Regions from separate parts of the Rahnella sp. PCH160 genome, predicted to be linked through region 2. Evidence: predicted binding sites of a transcription regulator. Region 2 holds the regulator's gene; each other region holds the start of a gene.
What was found. The regulator PhoB, encoded in region 2, activates phosphate uptake and scavenging genes when phosphate is short. The targets are predictions, from matches to a motif close to CTGTCATAAAACTGNCNNAT.

Region 1 (9,889 bases), 2.2 Mb from region 2:
CAGTGCTCAGCAGGATAGAAGCGCAGATAGCGGTACGGAGTAATGTTTTCATGATGGTGTCCTTCGTAAGTTGAGTAGGTAAGGTCTTGCCTCACATCTATACATACGAATGACCCCCTGCTTTTGGATGCAGGAAAAGATGAAATAAAGTGAAAAATGCGAAAGTAATTTCTAATGTATTGATAGTCAATAAAAAAAACACAGCGCGATGATGTGGCTTTTCTGCAGATTCCGCACGGATTTACTTCCCGGAAGGATTATTGCCCGGAATATCGACCGTTTCTATTTTAGCTTTACGTTGCAGCGTTAACGTAGAACCGGCAGACGCCGCAATAATCGCGGCCAGCCCCAGCCATTGCGAGGCCGTCAGGAACTCGCCCAGGAAAATAATCCCGGAAAGCGCCGCCATGGCGGGTTCCATACTCATCAGCGTGCCGAACGTTTTCGCCGGGAGTTTGGTCAGCGCCATCATTTCCAGCGAATACGGAATAGCGGAAGTCAGCAGGGCGATCAGCAGGCCTAACGGCAAAATTTCCCAGCTAAAAATAGAGCTATGCGCCTGAATCGCGCCAATCGGGAAGAAAATCAGTGCGGCAATCAGTGAACCCATTGCCGCCGTGCCGGGGCCATAGCTGCTGCCCGCTTTCTGACCGGCAAGTATATACACGGCCCAGCACGCACCCGCGATTAACGCAAAACAGGCACCTTTAAGATCCACGCCCCCCGCGCTTTGCCCGAGCGGCAGCAGGAACAATAAACCGACGACGGCCAGCACAACCCAGATGAAATCGACAGGGCGGCGCGAGGAAAACATCGCAACGGCCAGCGGCCCGGTGAATTCCAGCGCAACGGCGATCCCCAGCGGTACTGTGCGAAGTGCCAGATAAAAGGTGTAATTCATGCAACCGAGCGCCAGGCCGTACATCAGCAGCGAACGGAAATTACCGCCGCGCATTTTCAGCCGCCACGGTCGGAAATAGAGAAGTAACAAAATGGAGCCGATGCCCAGACGCAGTGCAGTCACACCCTGCGGACCGACGATCGGGAACAGCGTTTTGGCCAGTGACGCGCCGCCCTGTAATGAGAGCATCGCGACGAGTAATAACAGGATGGCGACCAGCGGAGAAGATTTCCGGTGTAAGGCAGGAAGTGGCGGGCCATTATTTTGCGCCGCACCTTGCAGAGCGATCTGCGTTTTCTGCGGCTGATTTTGTTCTGACTGTGTCATCCATAGCGCCTTTTGAGGTGATCCCATTAATCCAGAATCTTCAGATTTATAGTTTTGAAAAGAAAGGTAAAGAGCAGTCAGTGTAGTGGGAAATCACACGATAAAAAATCCTCAAAAAAATGTTTTTTCAGAATCCATTTCTTAAAAAATTGCCGAAAACTGTCGTTTTTTTGCCCAAAAATTTAGGAATTATCTGCTAATTCCAAAAAGTTCAATAAGTTTATCTTATAGTTTTAGTGACTAAAATCCCAATAAAATGAAAGAGATATCAAGTGCTGGAAACTTCCTGTTACACCATATGATGCTTTGGACATCTTAATTGGGGCAGAGTTTCACACTGGTTTTTGGTATATTTTCGAACGTGAAGGTTACTTTGGTTTCTCTTTTTGAGGTGGTTTATGAAAAAAATTGCATGTCTTTCCGCATTAGCTTGCGTCGTAGCACTGGGTGTTTCCTCTAGCGCATTCGCTGGTACCAGCACCGTTTCTGCTGGCTACGCACAGGGTGACGCACAAGGCGTTGTAAACAAAGCAAACGGCTTCAACCTGAAGTACCGTTACGAGCAAGATAACAACCCACTGGGCGTTATCGGCTCTTTCACCTACATTCAGGATGACAGCAACCCAACTTCCGGTGATTACCGTAAAGCACAATACTACGGCATCACTGCAGGTCCTGCTTACCGTATCAACGACTGGGTTTCTGCTTACGGCGTAATCGGTCTGGGCTACGGTAAATTCCAGTACAACGAGAACGTGGCTTCTACCGCTAACCGTGAAAAATCAGACACCAGCGATTATGGTTTCTCTTACGGTGCTGGTCTGCAGTTCAACCCAATCCAGAACGTTGCTCTGGACGTTTCCTACGAACAGTCTCGCATCCGCAGTGTTGATGTGGGTACCTGGATCGCAGGCGTGGGTTACAGCTTCTAATTCTTCGCCCTGTGTAGCGCTTGCCGCTACCCTCATGCGAAAACAAAAACCGCTCGAAAGAGCGGTTTTTTTATGTCTGTATTTCAGCGATGTATCAACGGCAGTAATCAAATTCCGCTAAACCAGTTATACCCCTGATCTTCCCAGTAGCCGCCCGGATTGGTGTTGGTGACGAAAATCGCGCCGATATGTTTGGCGTTTTTGAAACCTAACTTTGTGGGCATTCTCAGGCGCAGCGGATACCCTAAATCCGGAGGTAGCGGCTTGCCGCCGAAATCCAGTGCCAGAATGGTTTGCGGATGCAGCGCGGTCGCCATATCAATGCCCGAGTAATACCGGTCATCGCATTTGAATCCGACATATTTCGCCGTCAGGTCGGCCCCGACGTGCTGAAGAAACGTCTTGAGCGGCACGCCTTTCCACTGCCCGATGGCGCTCCAGCCTTCAATACAAATCAGCCGGGTGATCTGGCTTTCCTGCGGCAGACGTTGCAGTTGTTCCAGCGTCCAGGACGCTTTCTTTTGCACCCGTCCAGACACTTCCAGCCGGTAATTCGGGATGTCGATTTCCGGGACATTATATTCGGGGTAATACGCGTTGAAACGGAAGGGTGTCGTAATCTGATCGGCGCGGTAAGTTTGCGCCAGTTTTTGCCCGCCGAATAACCAGCCCTGAACGCGGTCATTCCAGCGCGACATCGCCCACAGGACTTTGTCGACTTCGTCGCCGTCCTGCAAATTACAGCCGGTCAGCATAGAAACGGCACCCAGCGTTAATCCGGAGCGCAGCAGTAAACGGCGCTGGATATTCACCAGTTGCTTACGCTGATCGGGCTCCACAATGATTTTTGGCCGTTGTGATTTTTCACTCATCGGCACTTTCCTCTTTATTCATTGCCTTGCCACCGGTAATCATCGCCACAAATGTTTTGGGCACCAGCAGCACCATCAGGACATGAATGACCACAAACAGCATCACGCCACTCATTGCAAAAAAGTGTACATAGCGGGCAATATCGAAACCGCCGAACAGCCACACCAGCCCGCTGAACTGCACCGGTTTCCAGATGGATAAACCGGATAACACCAGCAGAAGGCCGAGCACCAGAACACCGCTGTACATGAGTTTTTGCACGGCGTTGTACTGGCCCAGTTTATGAGGCAGATGAAAGGTCAGGGCGCTAACGGTATCGCGCCAGACGGTGCGGGGTGAAAACGGGAAAAAGTCCCGTTTGAAATGGCCGCTGAAAACGCCCCACAGCAGATAAAACAGGGCATTAGCCGCCAGCAACCACATCACGGCGAGATGCCAGGCGATATTACCGCCCAGCCAGCCGCCGAGCGTGGTGCTTTGCGGAAATGTAAAGGTGAACAGGGGGTCTGCGTTATAAATCCCCCAGCCGCTCATCACCATGCCGATCATTGCCAGAAGATTAATCCAGTGGCTGATGCGCACCGGCCAGGAATGGATCCTGCGTTTTCGAACTGAAGAGGGCTGAGGTTTCACGATAAATATCCTGATGATTTGACTGATTACATCGGTGGCGCGATGCCATCTTTACCGGCAGCAATTCCACGGGCAACCAACGCGCCTTTGTCATCTTTCATGGCGAACAGCACGATTTTAGTGCCCGGCTTCAGCAGGCTGCGATCGCCCGGTGCCAGCAGAACGACCGGTACATCGTCAGGTACGACAACGGTTTTTTCTGCATCGTGATATTTCACGGTGAGCGTGCGGCCATTGCTGTTGACCAGTTTGCCGACGGTGCCGTTGGTCATGGTGTTGATTTTGCCGTCAGCGGATTCAAACGGGTTGAAGCCTTCACCGCTGCCGCGCAGACTTGGCGCAAAGACATGCACTTCCAGCGCTTTCAGCGTGCCGTCAGACTGTGGAACCGCTGCCGTACCGATGAAACTGTCGGGTTTGATGTCGCTGATCTGCCCTTTGGTGACCGCGTTGATCTTGGTCTGATCGGTCAGTTTCACGTCGAGCTTTTCACCCTGACGGGTGGTGATTTGCACAGATGAATCATTAACTGAATCAATGGTTCCGCGTGTAGGCTTAATCACGTTATCGGCCGCAAAAGCCGACGTCATTCCGCTGCACATCAGCAGGGAACCCAGTAATAAACCTGCAAGGCGTGTAGGTGTGTTCATTATCAACTCTCCATTTTCTAGCGTGATTTCATTCTGTTAGATGAATCACTGAACATGCCAGTGATGTGTAACTTCTTTAAGAGTGGACGATAAACCGGGATCGGTTGATGACAAATTGATGACAAAATTGTCATCAAAGGTGTCTGATGAAACTGATAAACTTCCTCTGAATCATTCTTTGGGAGAATGGTCTTGAGGCGCCGAGGGCCTGAATGCGGATACTGGTGATAGAAGATGATGTCAGCACAGGCGACTACCTGAAGAAAGGGCTGACGGAGGCGGGTTACAGCGTAGATCTGGCGCGTAACGGTGCCGACGGCCTGTTTCTGGCGCTGGAAGAGGGCTATGACACCGTGATCCTCGACGTCATGCTGCCCGGCCTTGATGGCTGGCAGGTGATGGAAGTCCTGCGTAAAAAAAGTGATGTGCCGGTATTGTTCCTGACCGCGCGTGACGAAGTGCAGGATCGCATTCACGGGCTGGAACTTGGCGCCGATGATTATCTGATCAAACCGTTTTCCTTCACCGAACTGGTGCTGCGCATCCGCACCTTACTGCGCCGTCCGGCGGCACGCGAGCCGGATACGTTTTCTGTCGCGGACCTGAATCTGGACGTGCTGCGCCGCCGTGTAACCCGTCAGGATCAGACCATCGCGCTGACCAATAAAGAGTTCATGTTGCTGGAGTTGCTGATGCGTCGTGAAGGCGAAGTGTTGTCGCGCACCATGATCGCCTCGCAGGTTTGGGACATGAATTTTGACAGCGATACCAACGTCGTGGATGTCGCGATTAAACGTCTGCGCGCCAAAGTGGATCGCGCCTTTGAGGCGAAACTGATCCATACCGTGCGTGGAATTGGCTACGTGTGTGAAGTGCGCAATGACTAACGTGATGAAAGAAACTGCCCGCCCGTCGGCGTCAAAACGGGCGATGTCGCTGACCTTGCGGGCCACATTGTTGTTCGCGCTGATTGCTTCGCTGGTGGTCAGTGCCGTCGGTTTTTATCTTTATTATTCGATTGATAAAGAACTGGAACGCCGCGCGGATTATCAGGTCAGCGGGCGTGTTCAATATTTCCGTCATCTGCTGGCAAATGAATTCCCTTTGTCGCAACTGAGCCGGAATCCCGGTTTATTTGAAAACATGCTTGGTAACGAGCGCGATATTCTGACTTTTCGTCTCGAAGGCCAGCCGCCGCTGATTAACGTCAACCCTTCGCAATTGATATTACCGCCGGTTGCGCCTGTGCCTGAGTGCCAGCCGCTGACCCTGGAAACCGTGCATCACCTGAATGCACCGGACGGTACGCCGGTGCGCTTTGCCCGCGCAGACGTGCGGATCGAGGATGGCAGAACGGTCGAAATTACCGGTGCGCATTTCATGACGGAAGAGTCCCGCCTGCTGGAAACATTCCGCTGGGAAATCATTGGCGCTGTGCTGTTTGCATATTTGCTGGTCGCCGCCTTCGGCTATGTCGTGATCCGCAAAGGGTTAAAACCTTTGCGAAACATGGCGCAGGAGGCCACGAAAATTCATCCCTCCAGCCTGTCTACCCGGCTGAGCACGGGAAACGCGCCGCAGGAATTGCAGCAACTTATCCATTCTTTCAACGACATGCTGGAAAGGCTGGCAGAAGGCTATCAGCGTCTGACGCAGTTTTCAGCCGATCTGGCGCATGAAATCCGTACACCGGTGGGCGCGCTGATGGGGCATTGTCAGGTTGCGCTTTATCAGCCGCGCTCTGTGGAAGAGTACGAAACGCTGCTGGCGAACAACATGGAAGCGCTGGAACGTATTTCCCGCATGGTGGAAAACATCCTGTTTCTTGCCCGTGCAACCGATGCGCGGTCCGTTTTAACAATCACCAGTATTGATGTTTCATCCGAAATTATCCGTATTCAGGAATATTTCGAAGGTCTGGCAGAAGAACGGGAAATGGTGCTGGTCGGCGAAGGGCAGGGAATTTTGTACGCCGATGCCATTTTGTTTCAGCGCGCGATAAGCAATCTGGTCGCCAACGCCGTGCGCTATGGGCACGAAGGCAGCACCATCACGATAAGCGCACAGCCGCTGGCGAAAGGGATGGAGATCCATGTAACCAGTCAGGGCAATCCTATTTCACCTGAAAAACTGGGCAAACTGTTCGACCGCTTCTACCGGGCTGACGCATCGCGCAGCGAAGGCGGCAGTTCCAGCGGTCTCGGATTATCGATCGTTCAGGCCATTATGGCGCTGCATCAGGGAAGTGTCGGGGTCACGAGTTCTGCGCAAGGTGAGACGAGATTCACGCTGTCATTCCCCGGGCCAGTATCTGATCCGGATCACAGGCTTTCTTAATAATCCTTCAACGGCTCCAAAAATGTTCAGAAAAGGTAAGTGTGAAAACAATTTTTACTTATTGAAAAGTAAGGCTTTCGTTAATTTAGTTACATTATCACATTAGCAGAAGGGTTTGCAGTTGAACAAAAATGCTCGTCCCGGGGTCTGAATAGTCCTAAGGAGTGGGTTTTATCCTCCGGTTCGAACGGTCAGTACGACCTAAACAGACTCACAAAAGAGCCATTTATTACTAATGCATAAAATACGTACACTTTCGCTGCAAAGCATTTCTTTGTTCATAGCACTCTATCTTGGGATCTTGTTAAACCTTCCGATTTTCCTCCGTCGTTATCAGCAGCTGCATTATGACAACCTGTTGTCGATAACGGTCGAAATGGTGGCGTGTTTTGCTCTGGTTTACTTCCTTTGTATGCTGCTCTCCTATACCGGCAAAACGGTTTTCCGTGTGCTGATGACCGCTATTGTGATTTCCTCGGCTGCAGCCAGCTATTACATGATCCTGTTCAACGTTGATATCGGTTACGGGATTTTGGCTGCGGCGCTGGCTTCTGACTCCATTGATTTATCCAAAGAGTCCATCGGCACGCATTTTGTCGCCTGGACTGCGCTGGTCAGCCTGTTACCGGTTTTGTTGCTGTGGTTCAGCACAATGCCTGGCGCGGCGTTCAGGCATACCACCTTCAAAAAAGTGGCGGTGAAAACCGGCCTGCTGGTGCTTTCTGGCTTGCTTTGCTACATGCCGCTTCGCCTGATGGGGAAAGTGCAGGACAGCCATGACAAAGTGAACAACCGCATGATGGCGAGTTACGGCGGCGTTGTGGCGGGCACTTACTCTCCGTCCAACTGGCTGTCCGCGCTGGGGCTTTACTCTTACAGCAGCTACAGCCAGGCGGAAGACACCAAAAATCTTTATGACCCGGCGAAACATTTCACCTATACCGCACCGGCGGATGCCAAAGATATGTATGTGGTATTCATTATTGGTGAAAGTGCGCGTCGCGATCATATGGGTATTTACGGTTACGACCGTGACAACACGCCAAATCTCGATAAAGAGAAAAATCTGGTCGCGCTTCAGGGCTATTCCTGTGATACCGCCACTAAGCTTTCCCTGCGCTGCATGTTTGTGCGCGAAGGCGGAGCCTCCGAAGCGCCACAGCGCACGTTAAAAGAGATGAACGTCTTCTCCGTGCTGAAAAGCAACGGCTGGAGCGCGGAGTTGTATTCCATGCAAAGTGAAGCCTGGTTCTACAATAAAACCCGCGCCGATGATTATTCGTTACGTGAAAACATCGCCTCTGAAAAACGCAATGCCGGCAAGCCGGTTGATGACATGTTGCTGGTCGATGAAATGAAAGATTCGATGGCCAATCATCCGCAGGGCAAGCACCTGATTATTCTGCATACTAAAGGCTCGCATTACTTGTATTCAGACCGTTATCCGCGCTCATTTGCCAAATATCAGCCGGAATGCATGGGCATCGATGATTCCTGTTCAACGCAGGAAATGATCAACGCCTACGACAACACGCTGCTGTACACCGACTACTTCCTGTCGCAGGTGTTTGATCAGTTGCGCGATAAAAATGCGATTGTTTTCTACGCCTCCGATCACGGCGAATCTATTTCCAAAAGTATGCATTTCCACGGTACGCCGCGTGACCATGCGCCGGTTGAGCAACGGACTGTCCCGATCATGGTGTGGGCGTCAGACAAATTCCTGTCTAACGATCAGAACAAGGCGAGTTTTGAACAGCTGCAAAAAATGGCGGCTGAAAAGAAACCGGCTTTCCATGAAAAGCTGTACGACAGCATTCTCGGCTGTATCGGCTACACCTCGCCAAACGGTGGAATTGTCGAGCAGCACAACTGGTGCCATAAGCCTGATCCGGCAGTACCTGCGAAGTAAAATCCTCAAAATCACCGCCTTTTTCTGATGAATGAAAAAGGCGGCGACATCCTTCTGGTCGGTGCCTCGTTTTTAAGCCACAATCGGTGAGTAATTTTAAATTTTGTTTTTTATCAGGGCTGATAACCGATGCAAGCACTCCGAATTATCGTCTGCGTTCTGACGGTCATCATGACCTTATTGACGCTGCTTCCTCTTTCCAAAAATCAGCGCTGGTGGGTGCGAGTGTGGGATTTTCCGCGCCTGCAAATGGTTTCCCTGTGCCTGCTTTTTCTGCTGACTGAACTGCTGATCTTGCCGTTTGACGGCGTGCTGACCGGCGTCGTGATTATCCTGACGGTCGCCTGCATGGCATATCAGGGTTGGTGGATTTTGCCGTATACCCGTTTATACCGCGTGCAGGTGAAAAAAACGGCTTCCGACGGCCATTCACGCATCAAAATTCTCAACAGTAATGTACTCACCACCAACCGACAGACCAAGCAGTTGCTCAGTCAGATTCAGGAACACAAACCAGACATTATTGTGCTGCTGGAAACGGATCAGTGGTGGGAAGACCAGATGTCTCCGCTGGAGGCTGATTACCCGCACAGCCTGCGTTGTCCGCTGGATAATCTGTACGGCATGCATGTCTATTCCCGTTTGCCGATGCACGGCGAGCAGATCCAGTTTCTGGTGGCGAAAGACATCCCTTCGATGCATTTCCGTGCTGAGTTGCCATCGGGGGAACAGGTGGTACTGCACTGTCTGCATCCGAGGCCGCCAAGCCCGACCGAAGCCGATGAATCGACCGCACGCGATGGCGAGCTGATCGCCGTCGGGCATACCGCCGCGAAAGCGCATTTCCCGACCATTGTGACCGGCGACCTTAACGATGTGGCGTGGTCGCGTACCACCCGTTTATTCATGAAAATCAGCGGATTGCTCGACCCGCGCCGTGGCCGGGGTATGTACAATACTTTTCACGCCAGCTATCCGTTTTTGCGCTGGCCACTGGACCATGTTTTCCACAGCAGAGATTTCACGCTGATTGACCTGAAACGGCTCGATTTCATGGGCTCCGATCACTTCCCGATCCTGGTTGAACTGGCACTGACGCCTTGTCTGGGTAAAGATCAGGAACCGCTGGAAATCGAAAGCGACGACCTTCAGGAAGCGCAGGAAAAACTTGAACTTGCTGGCGTAAAGATTACGGACATTTATCCGGCGAATAAAAAGTAACGTGAGGATTAACGGGCGCTAACCATGACCACTGAACGCGATCGTTTGCCGCTGGCTGAAGATTTACGGGTTTTTCTGGCGGTCGTGAACAAGCAAAGTTTCG
Region 2 (9,889 bases):
GCCGTTAACGGTGTCGATCCACATGAACGTCTGGCTGAAACGGCTGAATGCGCGCGGCATCAGGCTGTGCAGCACTTCGTCTTTCAGGGAATCTTTTTCGGTTTTCTTCAGCTTGCGGTGCTGCTCACCTTCAAGCTGATCGATCTTGGCCTGTAACTCCTGTTTGATGACCGGAGAAGGCAGGATTTTTTCTTCTTTACGGGCGCAGATCAGGATCTGACCGCCGTTAACGTGAGTCAGCGCATCACCACCGTGGGAACCCATCGGTGAAACCCAGCCGGTTTTCGCCATATCCTGGCTGCCGCACGGGGTAAAGGTGAATGCGCTGAGCTGTTTTTCCATTTCGTCAGCAGATAACGAAACTTCACGGCTCAAACGGTATACCAACAAATTCTTAAACCATAACATGGCGTTATCCCTGTCCCGGCGCACTCGTGGTACGCTGATTAAATGAATGCAGGGCAGCATGATAACCAATTGAGCGCGGGTCGTCGTTAAGAAATCGCCGCCACGTGAAACATTGCATAACAGCTTATTCTGGTGACGATAGCCGCGAGCTTCTAAACTGAATTAACCTCAAAATAACAGACCCTACCGGCAGAAAAAGGAGAGAAAACGTGCGAATTGGCATTGATTTAGGCGGCACAAAAATAGAAGTCATCGCGTTATCGGACAGCGGCGGTGAACTGTTCCGCAAGCGGGTGGATACGCCAAGAAATGATTACGAACGCACGCTGAAAGCGATTGAAGGTCTGGTGCGGGACGCCGAAAAAGCCACCGGCCAGCACGGCAGCGTCGGGCTGGGGATCCCCGGCACGCTCTCACCGTTTACCGGTAAGGTGAAAAATGCCAACTCGGTCTGGCTCAACGGTCAGCAGCTGGATGAAGATCTGGCGTTGTTGTTAAAACGTGAAGTCCACATTGCCAACGACGCCAACTGTCTGGCGGTTTCCGAAGCCACCGACGGCGCGGGTGCCGGGCGTCATACGGTGTTTGCGGTGATTATCGGCACCGGCTGTGGTTCCGGCGTTGCGCTTAACGGCGTGGCGCACGCGGGCGGAAACGGCAATGCCGGCGAGTGGGGGCATAACCCGTTGCCGTGGCAGGATGAAGAGGAAATTCAGTTCGCCCGTGACGTGCCCTGTTATTGCGGCAAATCCGGCTGCGTGGAGACGTTTGTGTCGGGCACCGGCTTTGCGGAAGATTATTTCCGGTTGTCAGGTCAGCGGCTGAAAGGTGCGGAAATTATTGAGCTTGTCGAACAGGGCGATGAAACGGCTGAACTGGCGCTGGGCCGTTACGAGCGACGTCTGGCGAAAGCGCTGGCCAATGTGGTGAATATTCTCGATCCAGACGTCATCGTTTTTGGCGGCGGCATGAGCAATGTGGATCGTCTCTACCAGACCGTTCCCGTGCTGATCAAACAATGGGTGTTTGGTGGTGAATGTGAAACGCCGATCCTCAAAGCGGTTCACGGCGATTCCAGCGGTGTTCGCGGTGCAGCCTGGCTGTGGCCGCAGTCGCGTTTCGCGTTGTAATTTTCCGACAGACAAAAGCCGCATGATGTAATGGCATCATGCGGCTTTGTCGTTTATTGCGACGGAACTTTAAATTCACTGCTCAGACGGCTGATGCCCAGCCCGTTGACTTTGGTCACTTTGATTTGCACCGGGATGCGGTCTTTCATCGCTTCGACGTGGCTGATCACGCCGATGGTTTTACCGGAGGCGTTCAGGCTGTCGAGGGCGTCCAGCGCGGTATCCAGCGTGTCGGCGTCGAGCGTGCCGAAACCTTCGTCGAGAAACAGCGAGTCGATGCGGGTTTTATCGCTCACCAGATCTGACAACGCCAGCGCCAGCGCCAGACTGACCAGAAAACTCTCACCGCCGGATAACGTGCGGGTATCACGCACGGCGTCGGCCTGCCACGTATCGACAACCTGTAACTCCAGCGCGTCACTGGTTTTACGCTGCAACAGATAGCGGCCATGCAGTTTTTCCAGCTGGCGGTTCGCCAGATACACCAGATGATCCAGCGTCAGACCCTGCGCGAATTTACGGAATTTTGCGCCATCGCTGGAGCCAATCATCTGATTGAGATATCCCCAGTCATCGCAGGTCAGTTGTGCCTGCGCAATCTGCGCGATAAGCGCCTGCTGGTTGCCGCGGCGTTCCTTGTCGAATTTAAGCTGATTACTCACTTCGCCGGTGCGCTGCTGTAATGCTTTCAGGCTTTGCGACAGCGATTCCTGCTCTGCAATCAGCGCTGTAAGATCACTTTCGCTTTCACTCAGATGCGCAGGACGCGTAAGGCGATGTTTCTCCCGTGTTTCTTTGGCGTCGCTCAACAGCGCCTGAGCCTGCGCCAGTTGTTTTTGCAGCTGGTCTTTACGCTGCTGAAGTTGCTGGCGTAATGCGTCGTCGAGCAGGGCGAGTTTCACCGCGTCTTCATCTGCAAATTCGCTGACGTCCAGCGCCTGTTGCCAGTCTGCTTGCGCCTGATGCAGACGCGCCGTGGCCTGTTGAAATTGCAGTTGTGTGCTGGCGAGCTGCCCGGCCAGTTTGTCGCGAAGTTCCTGCGCCCGGTGCAGGGCAATCTCCGCTTCGCTTACTGCTTTTTCGCCCGCCTGTTGTTGCTGATGTAAGTGCTCGCGAACCTGCGTGACCTGACGGTCGCCGAAGAGTTCTGTGCGTTGCGCCGTCAGGTCTTTCAGCGTTTTCTCGCCGCCCATATACTGGGTTTGCAGGCGTTCAAGCTGTTCCTGAGATTTCGTCAGGTTCTGCTGCGTCAGCGTAAAACGCTCCGCCAGCAATGCGCTTTGCTGCTGAACTTTTTGTTGTTCGCTGACGGCTTCACTCAGGGCATCTTTCGCCTGTTGCAGCTCACGCGCCAGTTGCTCATGCTGGCGGATGGCTTCGTGCGTTTGCTGTTCTTCCTGATCGCACGACGCCAGCCATTGCTGAATGTCCGGCGCATCATGAAGGGTGAACGTCAGGCCGAGCGGGTCACTGAGTTTCTGCCAGCTTTCGAGATGCGCATTCAGCTGTTGCTGATCTTGCTCCAACTGAGTTTGCAGGCGCTTTTGCTGTTCTTTCAGACTTTTAATTTTCGCGGCCAGTTCGATTCCGCTGGCTTTTGCCGCGTCGAATTCCAGCTGCATTTTTTCGGCACGCTGCGCCGTTTCAGACGGTTTAATTTCCTGATAACTTTCAATCGACGGATGCGAGGTTGAACCGCACAGCGGGCAGGCCTGGCCGCTTTGCAGGTTCGCGCGCTCTGCCGTCAGGCTGACGATCAGTTCCTCACTTTTCAGGCGTGCTTTGACATCATTCAGATGCTCGAGCTGTTTCTGGCATTGCAGACGGATTGCATCAAGCTGTTGTTCTTCTTCCACGATTGCCGTCTGATTCTGCATTAAATCTTTGTGTTGCTGACGGACACGCGAGTCGAGCTGAGGAAAAATTTGCGCGAGTGAATACAGCTGCTGACGCACCGGACGCAGTTGCGCCAGTTCTGATTGCCGTTTCTGCAACGCCGCCAGCGGATACTGTTTTTCCTGTTCAGCCTGACGCTGTTGCTGAGCCTGAAGCGTGCCGGTCAGCGTGGTGTGTTTCCTCTGATGCTGCTCGGTCTTAGCATCCAGTTTCCGGCGTTCTTCGGTGATTGTCGCCAGCGTCGCGTTGTGCTCATTAGCCTGTTTCTGCACGTCACTGACGCCCTGCTGAGTATCAGCCTGCGATTTGCGGCACTGGGCAATGTCGTTATCCAGCGGCAGAACTTTTTCATCCATCAGCGTGTGTAACTGGCGCTGTTCGTCGGTCTGTTTCTGGCGTGCAGCTTTCGCCTGTTCCAGCGCCAGAGCCAGCGGCGTCATCTGCGCCGCCTGTTGTTCCTGCTGCTGAATCAGTTGCGTAAGCACCTGCTGTAAATCCTGCGTTTCTTTCTCACAGCGCAACCGGTCGCTGAGCAGCGGACGCAGCTTTTCAGCCGGTTCACTGCGCGCCAGTTGTTGCAACTGCGGCGCGGCGGCGAGGTTTTCCTGCTCCGCTGCTGTTAGCTGCTGCTGAGATTGCTGATGTTTTTGCTGCACCTGTTGCCACTGTTGCAGCCAGTTCAGATCCTGCTGGCGTTGCAGCGCCTGCTGGCTGAGAACAATTTCCTGTGCGTTCAGCGCGGCCAGTTCCGTTTCGAACGCCTGACGCTGCTCTTCGCTGAGCAACTCGATACCGGCCATGCGCTGATACAAACCGTCTAGCTGATTTTTGGCTTCTTTATGTTGTTCAAACACGCGTTCAGAAAGCCGCCCGTAGATTTCGGTGCCGGTGAGTTCTTCCAGCAATTCCGCGCGGTCGTTGGCATCTGCATTCAGGAATGCGGCGAACTGGCCTTGTGAAAGCATCATCGATTTGGTGAAACGGCCGAAATCCAGCCCGGTCAGTTCTGCAATGGCGTCGAGCTTATCGCGCACTTTGTCGGCCAGAATTTTGCCGTCGGCCAGCAGCGCCAGTTCTACTTTGGGCGCCTGTAAATTGCCGTCCGGCGAGTTTTTGGCACGGCGCTGGCTCCAGAAAGCGCGGTAGCCAATGCCTTTGACCTCAAACTCGACTTCCGCCAGTGATTCGGCGGTGTGGCGGGTCATCAGTTCATTCTGACTCGGCGTGACGTTCAGGCGCGGCGTCTGGTGATAGAGCGCCAGACAGATGGCGTCGAGCAGGGTGGTTTTCCCCGCGCCGGTCGGGCCGGTGATGGCGAATAATCCGTTGCTGGCAAAAGGCTCTGCGGTGAAGTCAATTTTCCATTCACCTTCCAGCGAGTTCAGGTTTTTTAAACGCAGACTGAGAATTTTCATTGTGCGGCATCCTCTGCGGACTCGCCGCGGGTGACCTGGCTGACAACCTGAGCAAACAGCGTGCGCATCCGCGCCTGACGCGGTTCGTCGGGGTCGGTTTCCTGCGCCAAACGCCGTTCGAACACGTCACTCACACTCAGTTCGCTGAGCGTTTCTTTTTCCTGTTGTTCGATGCTGTTAATACGCTGTTCTTTACTGCGGCGAAGCAGAACCACTTCCACCGGTAAATCTGCCGTCAGAGCCTGAATACGCCGCTGGATATCACTGAGATAATCCTGTGTGGCGACTTCGATATCCAGCCAGACCGGTTTATCTGCATCGCCTTCTGCAAACTGCGCCAGCTGTTTTTCGATGTCGGCCAGCGAGCCTTTGATGATCTGCATCGGCTGGAAAACGGGGATCTCCAGCGTGTCGATGGCGTTAAGCGTATCGCCTTCGAAATCAATCAGGTACACGCTTTTGGTTTTGCTGAGCTCATCGAAACTTAGCGCAATCGGTGAACCGCTGTAACGGATATGTTCGGTTTTCGCGACGCACTGGGCGCGGTGAATGTGCCCGAGCGCCACGTAATCCACCGGGGGAAACGCCTGCGCCGGGAAGGCGTCGAGCGTGCCTATATAGATGTCGCGCACGGAGTCAGACGTGCTGACGCCGACGGTGGTCAGATGGCCGGTGGCGATAATCGGCAGCGGCACGCCAAGTTCCTGACGTTTGGCCTGCGCGACCTGATACAGCGCGTCATAATGCGCCGCAATGGCTTCCTGCAAGGCGAGCTGCTTATCGTTGCCGGACTGCCCGGCCTGGCTGGCCAGTAAATCACGCGGGCGCAAAAACGGAATCGCACACAACACCGCGCCGGGCTGGCCTTCGCGCGTGTTCAGCACCAAGACCTGCTCATCCAGATTTTCGCCTACGGTGGCGATCACCCGCGTATTCAGGCACGAAAGCAGTTCACGGGATTCATTGAGCGTGGCGACGGAATCGTGATTCCCGGCCAGTACTATTAACTGACAGCCGGTGTGTTGTAATTCCACCACGAAGCGGTTATACAACTCGCGGGCGTAACTGGGCGGTGAACCGGTATCAAAGATGTCACCGGCGACAATGACGGCGTCCACCTGATGTTGCTGCACCTGACCGGTCAGCCAGCGCAAAAAGGCCTGATGTTCAGCGGCGCGGCTTTTGGTGAAAAAGTACTGACCGAGGTGCCAGTCGGAGGTGTGGATCAGGCGCATGAGACTCCCGTGTGAACCCTGTATGACGACAATGGGGCAAAGTATAAACGTCGGCGGGGGAACCTGTCCCCGATAAATCAGACCAATTTCAGCAGGATGGCAAGAATTTATCTGTCATATTTGCCTTAAATGGACCATCATTTTCATTCATAAATCTGTCACAAAACTGACGCATAATGGCGCCCGCAATCAAATAAAAGATCGCTAACCTATTGGCAGGACCTACGATGGCTAGACGTATATTGGTGGTTGAAGACGAAGCTCCAATCCGTGAAATGGTGTGTTTTGTACTGGAACAGAATGGATATCAGGCAGTAGAGGCTGAAGATTTTGATTCAGCGATTGGCCAGTTAGTGGAACCTTACCCTGAACTGATCCTGCTCGACTGGATGTTACCCGGCGGTTCCGGTATTCAGTTTATTAAGCACCTTAAACGTGAAGCGCTCACCCGCGAAATTCCGGTGATGATGCTGACCGCACGCGGTGAAGAAGAAGACAGGGTGCGCGGACTGGAAGTCGGTGCCGATGATTACATCACCAAACCGTTTTCACCCAAAGAACTGGTCGCCCGTATTAAAGCTGTGATGCGCCGGATTTCGCCAATGGCGGTGGAAGAAGTGATCGACATGCAGGGGCTGAGCCTGGATCCGTCGTCTCACCGGGTGATGGCCAACGAGCAGGCGCTCGACATGGGGCCGACCGAATTTAAGTTGTTACACTTCTTTATGACCCACTCCGAACGCGTTTACAGCAGGGAACAGTTGCTCAATAACGTGTGGGGCACTAACGTTTATGTGGAAGATCGCACGGTAGACGTGCATATTCGTCGTTTGCGTAAAGCGCTGGAAACCAGTGGACATGACAGAATGATCCAGACTGTTCGTGGTACCGGATATCGTTTCTCAACGCGTTATTGAGTCCCACAGCGGAGAATCTGTGTGTTAGAACGTTTATCATGGAAACGTCTGGCCGGTGAATTGTTTCTTTTTTGCCTGCCAGCGCTGATCCTCGGTGTCTTTGTCGGCCATTTCGGCTGGCTTCTTTTTGCGTCGCTGGCTGCGGCGCTGGGCTGGAATTATTACAACCAGCTTAAACTCTCTCACTGGCTGTGGCTTGACCGCAGCATCACCCCGCCGAACGGGCGCTGGAGCTGGGAACCGTTGTTTTACGGGCTTAACCAGATGCAGATGCGTAACCGGCGACGTCGTCGTGAATTAGGCCAGTTGATCAAACGTTTCCGCAGCGGGGCTGAATCGCTGCCGGATGCGGTGGTTCTGGCGACGGAAGAGGGCAATATTTTCTGGTGTAACGGACTGGCGCAGGATCTGCTGGGATTTCGCTGGCCGGAAGACAACGGGCAGCACATTTTTAACCTGCTCCGTTATCCGGAATTCCGTACCTGGATCCAGACGCGCGACTTCAGCCGTGCCCTCAACCTGCAACTCAATAACGAACATTACGTGGAGTTTCGCGTGATGCCGTATTCCGAGGGGCAGCTTCTGATGGTTGCGCGCGACGTGACGCAGATGCGTCAGCTCGAAGGCGCACGACGTAACTTCTTCGCGAACGTCAGCCATGAACTTCGCACACCGCTGACGGTGTTGCAGGGGTATCTGGAAATGATGGAAGACGCCAAACTGGAAGAGCCGTTCCGCACCAAAGCGCTGGATACGATGCAGGAACAGACGCGGCGCATGGATGGGCTGGTGAAACAGTTGCTGACCCTGTCGAAAATCGAAGCCTCCGCCAATATCGACATGCACGAGAAAGTTGATATTCCGCTGATGCTCAACATGCTTGAGCGGGAAGTGCAGACGTTAAGCGGCGGGAAACATGAAGTGGTGTTTCGCGTAAACGAGAAGCTGAAAGTTTTTGGCAATGAAGATCAACTGCGCAGCGCGGTGTCGAATCTGGTGTATAACGCCGTGAATCACACTCCGCCGGGCACACGGATTGAAGTCAGCTGGCAGCAAATTCAGCACGGTGCGCAGTTCCAGATTAGCGACAACGGGCCGGGCATTGCGCCCCAGCACTTACCGCGTCTGACCGAACGTTTTTACCGTGTCGATAAAGCGCGCTCACGCCAGACCGGCGGCAGCGGGCTGGGGCTGGCTATCGTGAAACATGCACTTAGCCATCATAACGCCAAACTCGAAGTGCTCAGCGAAGTCGGCGTCGGCACGCGGTTTATGTTTACGCTGGCACCAAAATTGATTGTTCCACAGGGTTCAGACTCTCCAGTCTCCGTAAAACCTTAATTTCCGCCATATCCTTAAAGCCTGTTATCAGCCGATAGCAGGCTTTTTCATTTCTATTTATGCGTGATGTTGTCTCCTGATCATGAATTTATTTCACGTCCCATGAAAATTCCTCTGTTGTGGGTGAACAGACTGCATGACAGTATGGCCTTAAAGCCGTTTAGACATCCAGATGTCTATAAATAACGCAGCGTAATTATTTACGTTGTAAATCATTTGCATTCCGCCAGAGGCGTGATGGCATAAGGAGTTTTCATGCAACGTACAACCCCTCCGTTCCGCGCTGACGTCGTTGGCAGTTTCCTGCGTCCGGCCGCGATCAAAGAAGCCCGCAAACAGTTTCAGGCCGGTGAGATTGATGCAGCGCAGCTGCGCGCGGTGGAAGACACTGAAATCCGCCGTGTGGTGGATTTGCAGCGTGAAGCAGGTCTGCAAGTGGTGACGGATGGCGAATTCCGCCGTGCGTGGTGGCACTTTGACTTCTTTGAGGGTCTGGAAGGCGTGGAAGGGTATGACGCCGTTCAGGGGATCCAGTTCAACGGCGTGCAGACGAAGGCGCGCAGCATCAAAGTGGTGAGTAAGCTCGGTTTTGGTTCGCACCCGATGCTGGAAGACTTCCGTTTCCTGAAAAGCATCAGCGGAACGGCTGTGCCGAAAATGACCATTCCCAGCCCGAGCGTGATGCATTTCCGCGGTGGCCGTAACGCCATCAGCAAAGACGTTTATCCTGATCTGAAAGACTATTTTGACGATCTGGCGCAGGTTTACCGCGACGCGATTAAGGCGTTTTATGATGCCGGTTGCCGTTATCTGCAACTCGACGATACCGTCTGGGCGTATCTGTGCTCTGAAGATCAGAAGAAACAAATCCGCGAGCGTGGCGACTCTCCGGAGGCGTTAGCGCGTACTTACGCTGACGTGCTGAACAAAGCTATCGCCGGTAAACCGGATGATCTGGTGATTGGCCTGCATGTTTGCCGCGGTAACTTCCGTTCAACCTGGATTTCTGAAGGTGGCTACGAGCCGGTGGCAGAGATTCTGTTTGGCGGTGTGAATATCGACGCCTTCTTCCTGGAATATGACAATGAACGTTCAGGCGGTTTCGAGCCACTGCGTTTCATTAAGAAGGGCCATCAGCAGGCGGTTCTGGGGCTGATTACCACCAAATCCGGCGAGCTGGAACTGGCGAAAACCGTGGAAGCACGCATCGCCGAAGCGGCTGAATATCTGGACATTAACCAGATTTGCCTCAGCCCGCAGTGTGGCTTCGCGTCAACAGAAGAGGGCAACAGCCTGACCGAAGCGCAGCAGTGGGAAAAACTGAAACGGGTGGTGGATATCGCCGCCCGCGTCTGGTAAATCCGGGAACTGGATAAATTCTGGCCTCGTAAAAATTCTGGATATTGTGCGTGAAATGACCTTTTCATGGTGATTTCACGCAATTATCGTCTAATCGGAGCATATCTTGTGCTTTGTTAGTTTAAAAATCATACATATCATATTGCGTGTTTCGTACGGTATTTAGTGATTGTTACTGCTTTGATGCA
Region 3 (9,889 bases), 4.0 Mb from region 2:
ACCATCAGCGGATCAAACGTGCGCAGCGGCGCGTGTTTACGCACAAACAGGTGAGTTTCTGCGCCCAGCCCGTTCATCACACCGGCGATTTCCACGGCGATGTAACCTGCGCCGACAACCGCAACGCGTTTTGGCATTTCGGTCAGGTCAAAGAAACCGTCGGAATCGATGCCGTATTCTGCACCCGGAATATTTGGATGGCTCGGGCGACCGCCGGTGGCGATCAGGATGTGATCCGCGGTGATCGTCTCACCGTTCACTTCAACGGTGTGATCGTCAACAAAGCGCGCAAAACCTTTGATCACATCAACGTTATTTTTGCCCAGCACGTTGTCGTACGAGGTGTGGATACGGTCGATGTAGGCGGTACGGTTGGCGACCAGCGTTTTCCAGTTGAAACTGTTCACGGTGGTATCAAAACCGTAATCCGGGCCGTAATTGCGGATCGCTTCTGCGATTTGCGCGGCGTGCCACATCACTTTTTTCGGGACACAACCCACGTTGACGCACGTACCGCCCAGCTCTTTAGCTTCGATCAGCGCACATTTTTTCCCATACATAGCTGCACGGTTGATTGATGCAATACCCCCGCTGCCGCCGCCAATTGCCAGATAGTCATAATGTTTGGTCATCGGATTTTCCATGAGTTGTCGAAAATGAAGTACGCCTTACCGGCGTCGCTAATCTTAAAAATTGCCTAAGAGTTTAACGTGCGAAATGATTTTGTCGCAAAGATTGCATCAATGATTGTAATAGGTTTGATAGCTGAGACCTTAGAAAAAGGTCTCAGCGAGGGGAAAAACTTTACTTACTCGGGCACAACCCAGTTCACGGTGGTGTGGCCGGTACCGGAAGGAACCAGCACTTTCAGCAGCCACGGCAGCACGTTGTTCATCTGCTGTTCGAGCTTCCACGGCGGGTTAATCACAATCATGCCGGAAGCCGTCATGCCGCGCTGATCGCTGTCCGGGCGCACGCCCAGTTCGATTTGCAGAATACGGCGGATGCCGGTGGCTTCGAGATCACGCAGCATTTTTTTGATTTGCTGGCGCATCACGACCGGATACCACAGCGCATAGGTGCCGGTGGCAAAACGTTTGTAGCCTTCCTGAATACCTTTTACCACGTCCTGATAATCGGTTTTCATTTCGTACGGTGGATCCATCAGGATGAAGCCACGGCGTGACAGCGGCGGTAACTGAGCTTTCAACTGCTGATAACCGTCGGCGCGCGCAAGGCGGGTACGGTCATCTTTCTGGAATTCACTGCGCAGCAGCGGGAAGTCGCTCGGGTGCAGTTCGGTCAGGTGCAGTCTGTCGTCTTCGCGCAACAACTGACGGGCAATCAGCGGGGAACCCGGATAATAACGCAGGTTTTCGTTGCGGTTGAAGTGATTCACGACGGACATATAAGCCGACATTTCTTCAGGGATATCATCGCGTTGCCAGATTCGCCCGATGCCTTCCAGATATTCGCCGGTACGTTCGGCGTGTTCGCCGCTCAGCTGATAGCGCCCGGCACCCGCGTGGGTGTCGAGATAAAGGAAGGGCTTTTCTTTTTCTTTCAGAGATTCAATGATCAGGCTCTGAACGGTGTGTTTCAGGACGTCGGCATGGTTGCCAGCGTGAAAACTGTGGCGGTAACTCAACATGGATTTACGTTTCCGAATAATGAATGTAGACAGTAAAATCAGTGGGTTACCGAAATTTTATACTGTGCTGGGCGTATGAAGCAGGCGGCCGATGAAAACGGCACGCCTTTATTGCGGCTTAGTATAAACCGTCTGAGCGTGAAAAAGGCAAAAGCCTTGTCAGACATTCGCAAGGTTTGTACTCCCGTGCCCGGCGGCCCATTGATTTCCCCGCAACTTGACCGCATGTTAGAATTTACGTCATCTTTAAGACGACCCGAATTCACGGCGTGGTGCGCCACAGGCGCATCAGCCCCAAACGCTATAACGAAGGACTGGCCCTATGACTGAACAGCAAAACGCGTCGAATCCGCTCTTAAAACCGTTCTCCCTGCCGCCTTTCTCTGCGATCCAACCTGAACATATCGTCCCTGCGATGCAATCTGCGATCGAAGAAAGCCGCCAGACGATTGAACGCGTGGTCGCTCAGGGCGCGCCTTATACCTGGGAAAATCTGTGCCAGCCGCTGGCGGAAAGCGACGATCGTCTGAGCCGTATCTGGTCGCCGGTCGGGCATCTGAATGCCGTGAAAAACAGCCCGGAACTGCGTGAAGCGTATGAGCAATGCCTGCCAATTTTATCCGAATTCAGCACCTGGACCGGGCAGCACGCTGGTTTGTATCAGGCTTACCGCGATTTAAAAGACAGCGAGCATTTCACCACGCTGTCCGTTGCGCAGAAAAAAGCGATTGATAACGCGCTGCGTGATTTCGAGTTATCCGGCATTGGTTTGCCGGTCGAAGAACAAAAACGTTACGGCGAAATTTCCGCACGTCTGTCTGAGCTGGGTTCGACGTACAGCAACAACGTGCTCGATGCCACAATGGGCTGGAGCAAGCTGATTACCGACGAGGCCGAACTGAAAGGCCTGCCGGAAAGCGCACTGGCGGCGGCGAAAGCGCTGGCAGAATCGAAAGAACAGGAAGGCTGGCTGCTGACGCTGGATATCCCGAGCTATCTGCCGGTGATTACCTACGGTGAAAACCGTGCGCTGCGCGAAGAAATGTATCGCGCGTTCGGCACCCGCGCGTCCGATCAGGGCCCGAATGCCGGTAAGTGGGATAACAGCGACGTGATGGCGGAAATTCTCTCGCTGCGTCACGAACTGGCGCAACTGCTGGGCTTTGATTCCTACGCTGATATGTCGCTGGCCACCAAAATGGCCGAAAGCCCGCAACAGGTGATTGATTTCCTGAGCGGTCTGGCGACGCGTGCCCGCCCGCAAGGCGAACGCGAACTGGCGCAGCTCCGCGCCTTTGCGAAAGAACATTTTGGCGTGGACGAAATGGAAGCCTGGGATTTGCCGTTCTACGGCGAAAAACAGAAACAGCATCTGTTCTCCATCAACGACGAGCAACTGCGTCCGTATTTCCCTGAACAGCGCGCGCTGGAAGGGCTGTTCGAAGTGGTGAAACGCATTTACGGCATCACCGCCAAAGAACGTAAAGACGTGGAAACCTGGCACAAAGACGTGCGTTTCTTCGATTTGTTCGATGAATCCGGCGATCTGCGCGGCAGTTTCTATCTCGACCTGTACGCCCGCGAAAACAAGCGCGGCGGGGCATGGATGAACGATTACGTCGGCAGCATGCGTAAAGCCGACGGCGAACTGCAAAAACCGGTCGCGTACCTGACCTGTAACTTTAACGGCCCGGTCGGCAATAAACCGGCGCTGTTCACGCACAACGAAGTCACCACGCTGTTCCACGAATTCGGCCACGGTTTGCATCATATGCTGACCCGCATCGACACCCCTGGCGTCGCCGGTATTGCCGGTGTGCCGTGGGATGCCGTCGAGCTGCCAAGCCAGTTTATGGAAAACTGGTGCTGGGAGCCGGACGCGCTGGCGTTCATCTCCGGGCATTTTGAAACCGGCGAACCGCTGCCGAAAGAGATGCTGGATAAAATGCTGGCCGCGAAAAACTATCAGGCGGCGCTGTTTATTCTGCGTCAGCTCGAGTTCGGCCTGTTCGATTTCCGTATGCACGCGGAATATGACCCGGCGAAAGGCGCTCAAATTCTGCAAACGCTGGCGGAAATCAAGAAGCAGGTTGCGGTTGTGCCGTCACCAGGCTGGGGTCGCTTCCCGCACGCGTTCAGCCATATTTTCGCAGGCGGTTATGCGGCCGGTTATTACAGCTATCTGTGGGCGGAAGTGTTGTCTGCCGATGCCTATTCCCGCTTCGAAGAAGAGGGGATTTTCAACCGCGAAACCGGGCAGTCGTTCCTCGACAATATTCTGTCACGTGGCGGTTCCGAAGAGCCGATGGAGTTGTTCAAACGCTTCCGCGGGCGTGAGCCGCAGCTGGATGCTATGCTGCGCCATTACGGTATCAAAGGATAATTTCTGCCTGTGAGTGTGTGTTTACTTTGTGAAGAAGGCGCCGATGAAGGCGCCTTATCTGTTCTGGCGCAGCGCTGGAATCTGACGTCTGACCCGGATGCCGTGATGGCGCTGGTGCTGACGCCTGAGCGTCTGGAATTACGCAAACGCGACGAGCCAAAACTCGGCGCGATTTTTGTCGATTTCGTCGGTGGCACGATGGCGCATCGCCGCAAATTTGGCGGCGGACGCGGTGAAGCGGTGGCGAAAGCGGTCGGCATCAAAGGCAAATATATGCCGGATGTGGTCGATGCAACGGCCGGTCTGGGCCGTGATGCGTTTGTGCTGGCGTCTCTGGGCTGCAAAGTGCGAATGCTGGAGCGTAATCCTGTCGTGGCGGCTTTGCTTGATGACGGGCTGGCGCGTGGCTATCGTGATGCAGAAATCGGCCCGTGGCTGCGCGAGCGCATGACGCTGCTGCACGCCTCGAGCCTGACGGCGCTCTCTGAGCTTTCGCCAAAACCGGAAGTGGTGTATCTCGATCCGATGTATCCGCACAAACAGAAAAGTGCGCTGGTGAAGAAAGAGATGCGCGTATTTCAGGGGCTGGTTGGCCCGGACGAAGATGCTGACGGCCTGCTGGAACCGGCGCGCCGGTTAGCGACCAAGCGCATTGTCGTGAAACGCCCGGATTACGCGCCGCCGATGGCTGACATCGCCGCGCAGGCCGCCGTGGTGACCAAAAGCCACCGGTTTGATATTTATACGCCGCTGTAAATCCCCATAAAAAAAGAGGTGCCAATGACACCTCTTTCTCATCAAAGCTCAGACGTTGGGTCTTACGCTTCTTCTTCCTCGTCACGCAATGGCACGATCAGCATGTCGATATGGACGGTGTTGATCAACTGGCGCGCGGAGGACATCAGCTTGCTCCAGAAATCCTGGTGATGGCCGCACAACACGAGATCTACGCCGTACTTGTTGATGGCATCGACCAGCACTTGTGCTAAATCACCGCTGCCGCTCAGGGTTTCTGAAATCGGGTAACCCGCATTTTGCGAAAGCTCATTCAGCGCGTGGTGCGTTTCTTCGGAAATGCGTTTCTGCATATCGCCCAGGTTTACGTCAATCAGGCCGGTGTACAGGTCTGAATAGTTCACGTCGACGTGAATCAGGGATACCTTGGCGTTGTAAGGACGCGCCATGGAAACGGCTTTCTCGACCAGTACCTTACTTTCCGGCGACAGGTCTACAGCGATAAGGATGTGTTTGTAAGCCATAAGAAAACTCCTTCCATAAGTCGGTTAATAGCAATATCAGCATCATGCGAATTCCATGAGTTCAGTATAGCCCCAAAATGGTTAAAGAAATCAAGCATACGGATCCCATTTCCGAATCTGACAATCTATAGATACAAATAATATGAACAGTTACAGATTCGTTTCCTACACTCAATAATGCAGGCTTCTCCTGCTTAAGCATTTTCCTGTGATAAGAAAAGAGGGCGGGCGAATTTAGCCTGGGGTGTGAAATCGCGGAAAGGCAGGGCGAAACGTCGGGTGTGCAGCAGATTTTGGGCGGCATTGCGCGGTGTCAGTTCGCCTTGAGGGGGAATCATGATCAGTCCCGTTGCGCTGTTTTGGGCTTTATGTTTTGTGTGTGTGGTGAATATGCTGCGTTATTACTCGTCTTTGCGCGGGTTGCTGGTGGTGCTTCGGGGATGTGATCCGTTGCTTTACCAGTATGTGGACGGCGGGGGATTCTTTACTTCCCACGGTCAGCCGAGCAAGCAAATAAGACTGGTTCGCTATATTTATGCTCAGCGCTATGTTGAACATCACGACCCAGAGTTTATTCGCCGATGTGAGCGAGTTCGCGGCCAGTTTGTCCTGACGACAGCACTGGTCGGATTGATATTGACGAGCATGATCGCGATGCTGATCTGGTACTAAAACGTCTGAAATCGTTGCGAGGAATGTGTGAAAAAGGGAATAAAAAAAGGCGACCTGTTCAAAGAACAAGGCCGCCTTTTTTACATCCGTGCCTGAACACGGACATTCATCAGATAAGCTTCAGCGCAATCCAGTACAGCCCGCCTGAAAGAACAATCGACACCGGCAGGGTTAAGATCCACGCCATCGCGATGTTTTTAACAGTTTTAGACTGTACACCGCCGCCATCTACAATCATAGTGCCTGCAACCGCAGAGGATAATACGTGCGTGGTGGAAACCGGCATACCGGTGTAACTGGCAACGCCAATCGAAATCGCCGCCGTCATCTGCGCAGACAGGCCCTGTGCGTAGGTCATGCCTTTCTTACCAATCTTCTCACCGATGGTGGTCGCCACGCGCTTCCAGCCAATCATGGTACCCAGCGCCAGCGCCAGAGCCACTGCGATGATGATCCAGATAGGTGCATATTCGACGGTTTGCAGAATGTCGGTTTTCAGCTCGCCGAGGAAGCGTTTATCCGCCGCTGACGTTTCCGGCAACTTAGCGACTTTATCGGCAGTATCAGAAACACACATCAGCAGGCGACGCATATGGCTGCGTTCGTCCGGTGCCAGGTCGCTGTAAGACTGAAGATTGGTCAGCAGTGTCTGCGCGCGGCCAATCGCATCAAGCGCATGGCTGCTGTCACAGTGGAACACTTTTGTCTCGTCGGTCAGGGCGATATTGACGTCAGGAGCAGGCACCAGAGGCGTCTGAGCCACAACGTGCGGCACCGCATCAACATGTTGCGAATAGTACTGACCGAGGTGCGTCACGGCGTCACGGGTACGCGCAATGTCGTAACCGGTCGCGCTCATGTTCACCACGAAACCCGCCGGAGCCACACCAATCAATACCAACATGATCAGGCCGATACCTTTCTGACCATCGTTCGCACCGTGCGAGAAACTCACGCCGATCGCTGACAGGATAAGGCCAATACGGGTCCAGAATGGCGGCTTCTTCTTGCCGTCTTTCTTTTCACGTTCTGCAGGCGTCAGGTGGATACGGGCATGTTTTTTATTACTGCTCCAATAGCGACGCAGCAGGAAAATCATGGTGCCCGCCATAATCATCCCCACCAGCGGCGAGATAATCAGTGAGGCGAAAATGCCGATCATTTTCGGGATGTTTAACGCATCAACCACCGATGTGTGGGTCAACAGCGCGTTAGTCAAACCCACGCCAATAATGGCGCCGATCAGGGTATGAGAACTGGAAGCCGGCAGACCGAAATACCAGGTGCCGAGGTTCCAGATGATCGCCGCCAGTAACATAGAGAACACCATGGCAAGGCCATGCGCGGAGCCTACATTCAGCAACAAATCGGTTGGCAGTAAGTGGACAATGGCATAGGCCACGCTCAAACCACCGAGCAGGACGCCAAAGAAGTTAAATACCCCTGCCATCACGACCGCTAATTGCGAACGCATTGCCCGGGTATAGATGACGGTTGCTACTGCGTTGGCCGTATCATGGAAACCGTTAATGGCTTCATAGAACAGAACAAACAGTAACGCGAGAATCAATAACGAACCGGTATGAATATCCAACCCGGCAAATAGATGCAGCATAATTGTTACGCCAGTTAGTGGTCATGAACGCCGCGCATTATCTGCGAGAACAGGGGGACGGGAAAAGGAAAATATGACATTTTTTTGACTAAAAACAGTTCAATATTTGAGTTTGTTTCAATTAATATTTTAAATATCAAAACGTTATTCCTTCTTTTGGCTCTGAAACATTTACTTACGACGTTCAGAAAACCCCCTCTCTGGCTGGTTTAAGGGGCGTCAGTCCCTTACAATCCGCGTCGCAATGCGGCCAAAGCCCATTCGGACAGCGCAAGTCCTGTCTAAAACGTCGTTGAATTTTTCGTAAAGAGAGGCCAAAAGTGGAACAGGTTGATGTGGTAGTCATTGGTGCGGGTGCGGCAGGCATGTTCTGTGCAGCGCAGGCCGGACAGGGTGGCTGCCGGGTTCTGCTGCTGGATAATGGCAAAAAAACCGGACGAAAAATTCTGATGTCAGGCGGCGGTCGCTGCAATTTCACCAATCTGTATGCCGAACCGGCTGCCTATCTTTCAGAAAACCCGCATTTCTGTAAATCCGCGCTGGCGCGTTATACCCAGTGGGATTTCATCGATCTGGTCAACCGCTACAACATCGCCTGGCACGAGAAAACCCTCGGCCAGCTTTTGTGCGATGATTCCGCGACGCAAATTGTGGGGTTGCTGGATAAAGAATGTGAGCGGGGGAATGTCGAAGTGCGTCTGCGCAGCGTGATTTCTGAGGTTCAGAAAACTGAAGATGGCTTTATTATCAACGTGAATGGCTCAACTGTAAGTACTCACTCACTTGTGGTTGCCAGCGGCGGACTTTCCATGCCGGGGCTGGGGGCGTCGCCTTTCGGTTATCGTCTGGCCGAACAGTTTGGCCTGAAAGTTTTACCGACCCGCGCCGGTCTGGTGCCATTTACGCTGCACAAGCCACTGCTCGACCATTTGCAAACGCTTTCAGGCGTCTCCGTGCCTGCTGTGCTCACCGCACAGGATGGCACCGTATTCCGCGAAAGCATTCTGTTTACGCATCGCGGGATGTCCGGTCCGGCCGTTCTGCAACTTTCCAGCTACTGGCAACCTGGTGAGTTTGTAAGCGTTAACTTACTGCCTGATGTCGATCTGGCGGCGTTTCTCAATGCGCAGCGGCAGGAGCACCCGAACCAGAGCCTGAAAAATACGCTGGCGATGCAGTTACCGAAGCGCCTGGTGGAATGCCTGCAAACGCTCGGCCAGTTGCCGGACGTCACGCTGAAACAACTGAACGTATCGCAACAGGCCGAGCTGGTTGAGCAATTGCAAAACTGGCAGATGCAGCCGAACGGCACCGAAGGCTACCGCACGGCAGAGGTGACGCTGGGGGGTGTCGACACGCGTGAACTGTCTTCCAAAACCATGGCTGCGGCAAAAGTGCCGGGCCTGTATTTTATTGGTGAAGTTGTGGACGTGACCGGCTGGCTGGGGGCTACAATTTCCAGTGGGCGTGGAGCTCGGCGTGGGCGTGCGCGCAGGATCTGATCCTGAAGAAATGCTCATGAGCAAAATGGCATGAAACAGGATTTCACACCTTGCACGGCAGAAGATTTCGTTTACTGAATGACGTAAAATTTACGTAAGAGCTTAACTGACAGGGAGTGATAAATGATTAGTGACCAAATCATCCCTGATTGTTTTTTTCACAACATCAATGAACTTGGCAAAGTGTGCATTGTTTGTTGCGCTTTTATTATCGGTCATAAAGTATTTAATGGGTTTTAGTTCAAAACCCGTATCGAGCTTTTTTAAATTATAACTCTCCCCAAATTTATTGAAAAACCATTCGCTGATAAAAGTTACTGAGTCTGTAATTTCAGCAACCGCTGCGTTGACATCTATAGAACTGCTGGTGAAATTAAAAATACGGCCAGGCAAACTCTCCTCAATATCGACCTGCGTTTTTTGCACTCCGGGTGTATTTATGTTGAAACGTATGAATTTTTCATGAACCATGTTTTCTTTACTCAGGAATGTACCAAGTCGGGGGTGAGATTTACGGCATACAGCAATGATGTTTTCTTCCATATATAATGTTGTGACGGTTGAATTGCTGTAATAGGGTTTAGTGTCAAAAACGAGATCTGCTTTACGGTAGGTAAGAATGTCTTCGCCTGCATCCAATGCAGCATTTGCAGGAATGTGTGTCAATTCGTAGGGTAAGTTTTTTTCGAATAATACGGAGCCTATCTTAGGCAAAATACGTTGCGCGGTATAGGGTGAAGAGTAAATCATAAAGTTATGATTCATTTCAGACTCTGCGACGGTAAACAGGCTTTTTACCAGTGCACC

Region 1: ACM5QY_RS11775 (heavy metal response regulator transcription factor) is a predicted target of PhoB. The motif match lies at 4,422-4,441, and genes of this name have one in related genera.
Region 3: pitA (inorganic phosphate transporter PitA) is a predicted target of PhoB. The motif match lies at 7,652-7,671, and genes of this name have one in related genera.

What each region holds. Positions count from the first base shown of each region.
Region 1 is NZ_JBLOGT010000001.1:2,537,867-2,547,755, forward strand. Features, by position in the region: gene ACM5QY_RS11745 (fasciclin domain-containing protein) at 1-52, opposite strand, end outside; gene rhtA (threonine/homoserine exporter RhtA) at 242-1,228, opposite strand; gene ompX (outer membrane protein OmpX) at 1,627-2,160, shown strand; gene ACM5QY_RS11760 (molybdopterin-dependent oxidoreductase) at 2,268-3,032, opposite strand; gene ACM5QY_RS11765 (cytochrome b/b6 domain-containing protein) at 3,025-3,666, opposite strand; gene ACM5QY_RS11770 (hypothetical protein) at 3,693-4,316, opposite strand; gene ACM5QY_RS11775 (heavy metal response regulator transcription factor) at 4,529-5,203, shown strand; gene ACM5QY_RS11780 (heavy metal sensor histidine kinase) at 5,196-6,653, shown strand; gene eptB (kdo(2)-lipid A phosphoethanolamine 7''-transferase) at 6,889-8,565, shown strand; gene ACM5QY_RS11790 (endonuclease/exonuclease/phosphatase family protein) at 8,695-9,786, shown strand; gene ACM5QY_RS11795 (LysR substrate-binding domain-containing protein) at 9,811-9,889, shown strand, end outside.
Region 2 is NZ_JBLOGT010000001.1:4,780,964-4,790,852, reverse strand. Features, by position in the region: gene rdgC (recombination-associated protein RdgC) at 1-408, opposite strand, end outside; gene mak (fructokinase) at 618-1,538, shown strand; gene sbcC (exonuclease subunit SbcC) at 1,592-4,849, opposite strand; gene sbcD (exonuclease subunit SbcD) at 4,846-6,084, opposite strand; gene phoB (phosphate response regulator transcription factor PhoB) at 6,312-7,001, shown strand; gene phoR (phosphate regulon sensor histidine kinase PhoR) at 7,023-8,342, shown strand; gene ACM5QY_RS22380 (cobalamin-independent methionine synthase II family protein) at 8,598-9,701, shown strand.
Region 3 is NZ_JBLOGT010000001.1:766,437-776,325, reverse strand. Features, by position in the region: gene gorA (glutathione-disulfide reductase) at 1-632, opposite strand, end outside; gene ACM5QY_RS03590 (23S rRNA (adenine(2030)-N(6))-methyltransferase RlmJ) at 809-1,651, opposite strand; gene prlC (oligopeptidase A) at 1,974-4,034, shown strand; gene rsmJ (16S rRNA (guanine(1516)-N(2))-methyltransferase RsmJ) at 4,044-4,790, shown strand; gene uspA (universal stress protein UspA) at 4,853-5,293, opposite strand; gene ACM5QY_RS03570 (hypothetical protein) at 5,488-5,631, opposite strand; gene uspB (universal stress protein UspB) at 5,630-5,965, shown strand; gene pitA (inorganic phosphate transporter PitA) at 6,075-7,580, opposite strand; partial or broken gene ACM5QY_RS03555 (BaiN/RdsA family NAD(P)/FAD-dependent oxidoreductase) at 7,901-9,102, shown strand; gene ACM5QY_RS03550 (LysR family transcriptional regulator) at 9,185-9,889, opposite strand, start outside.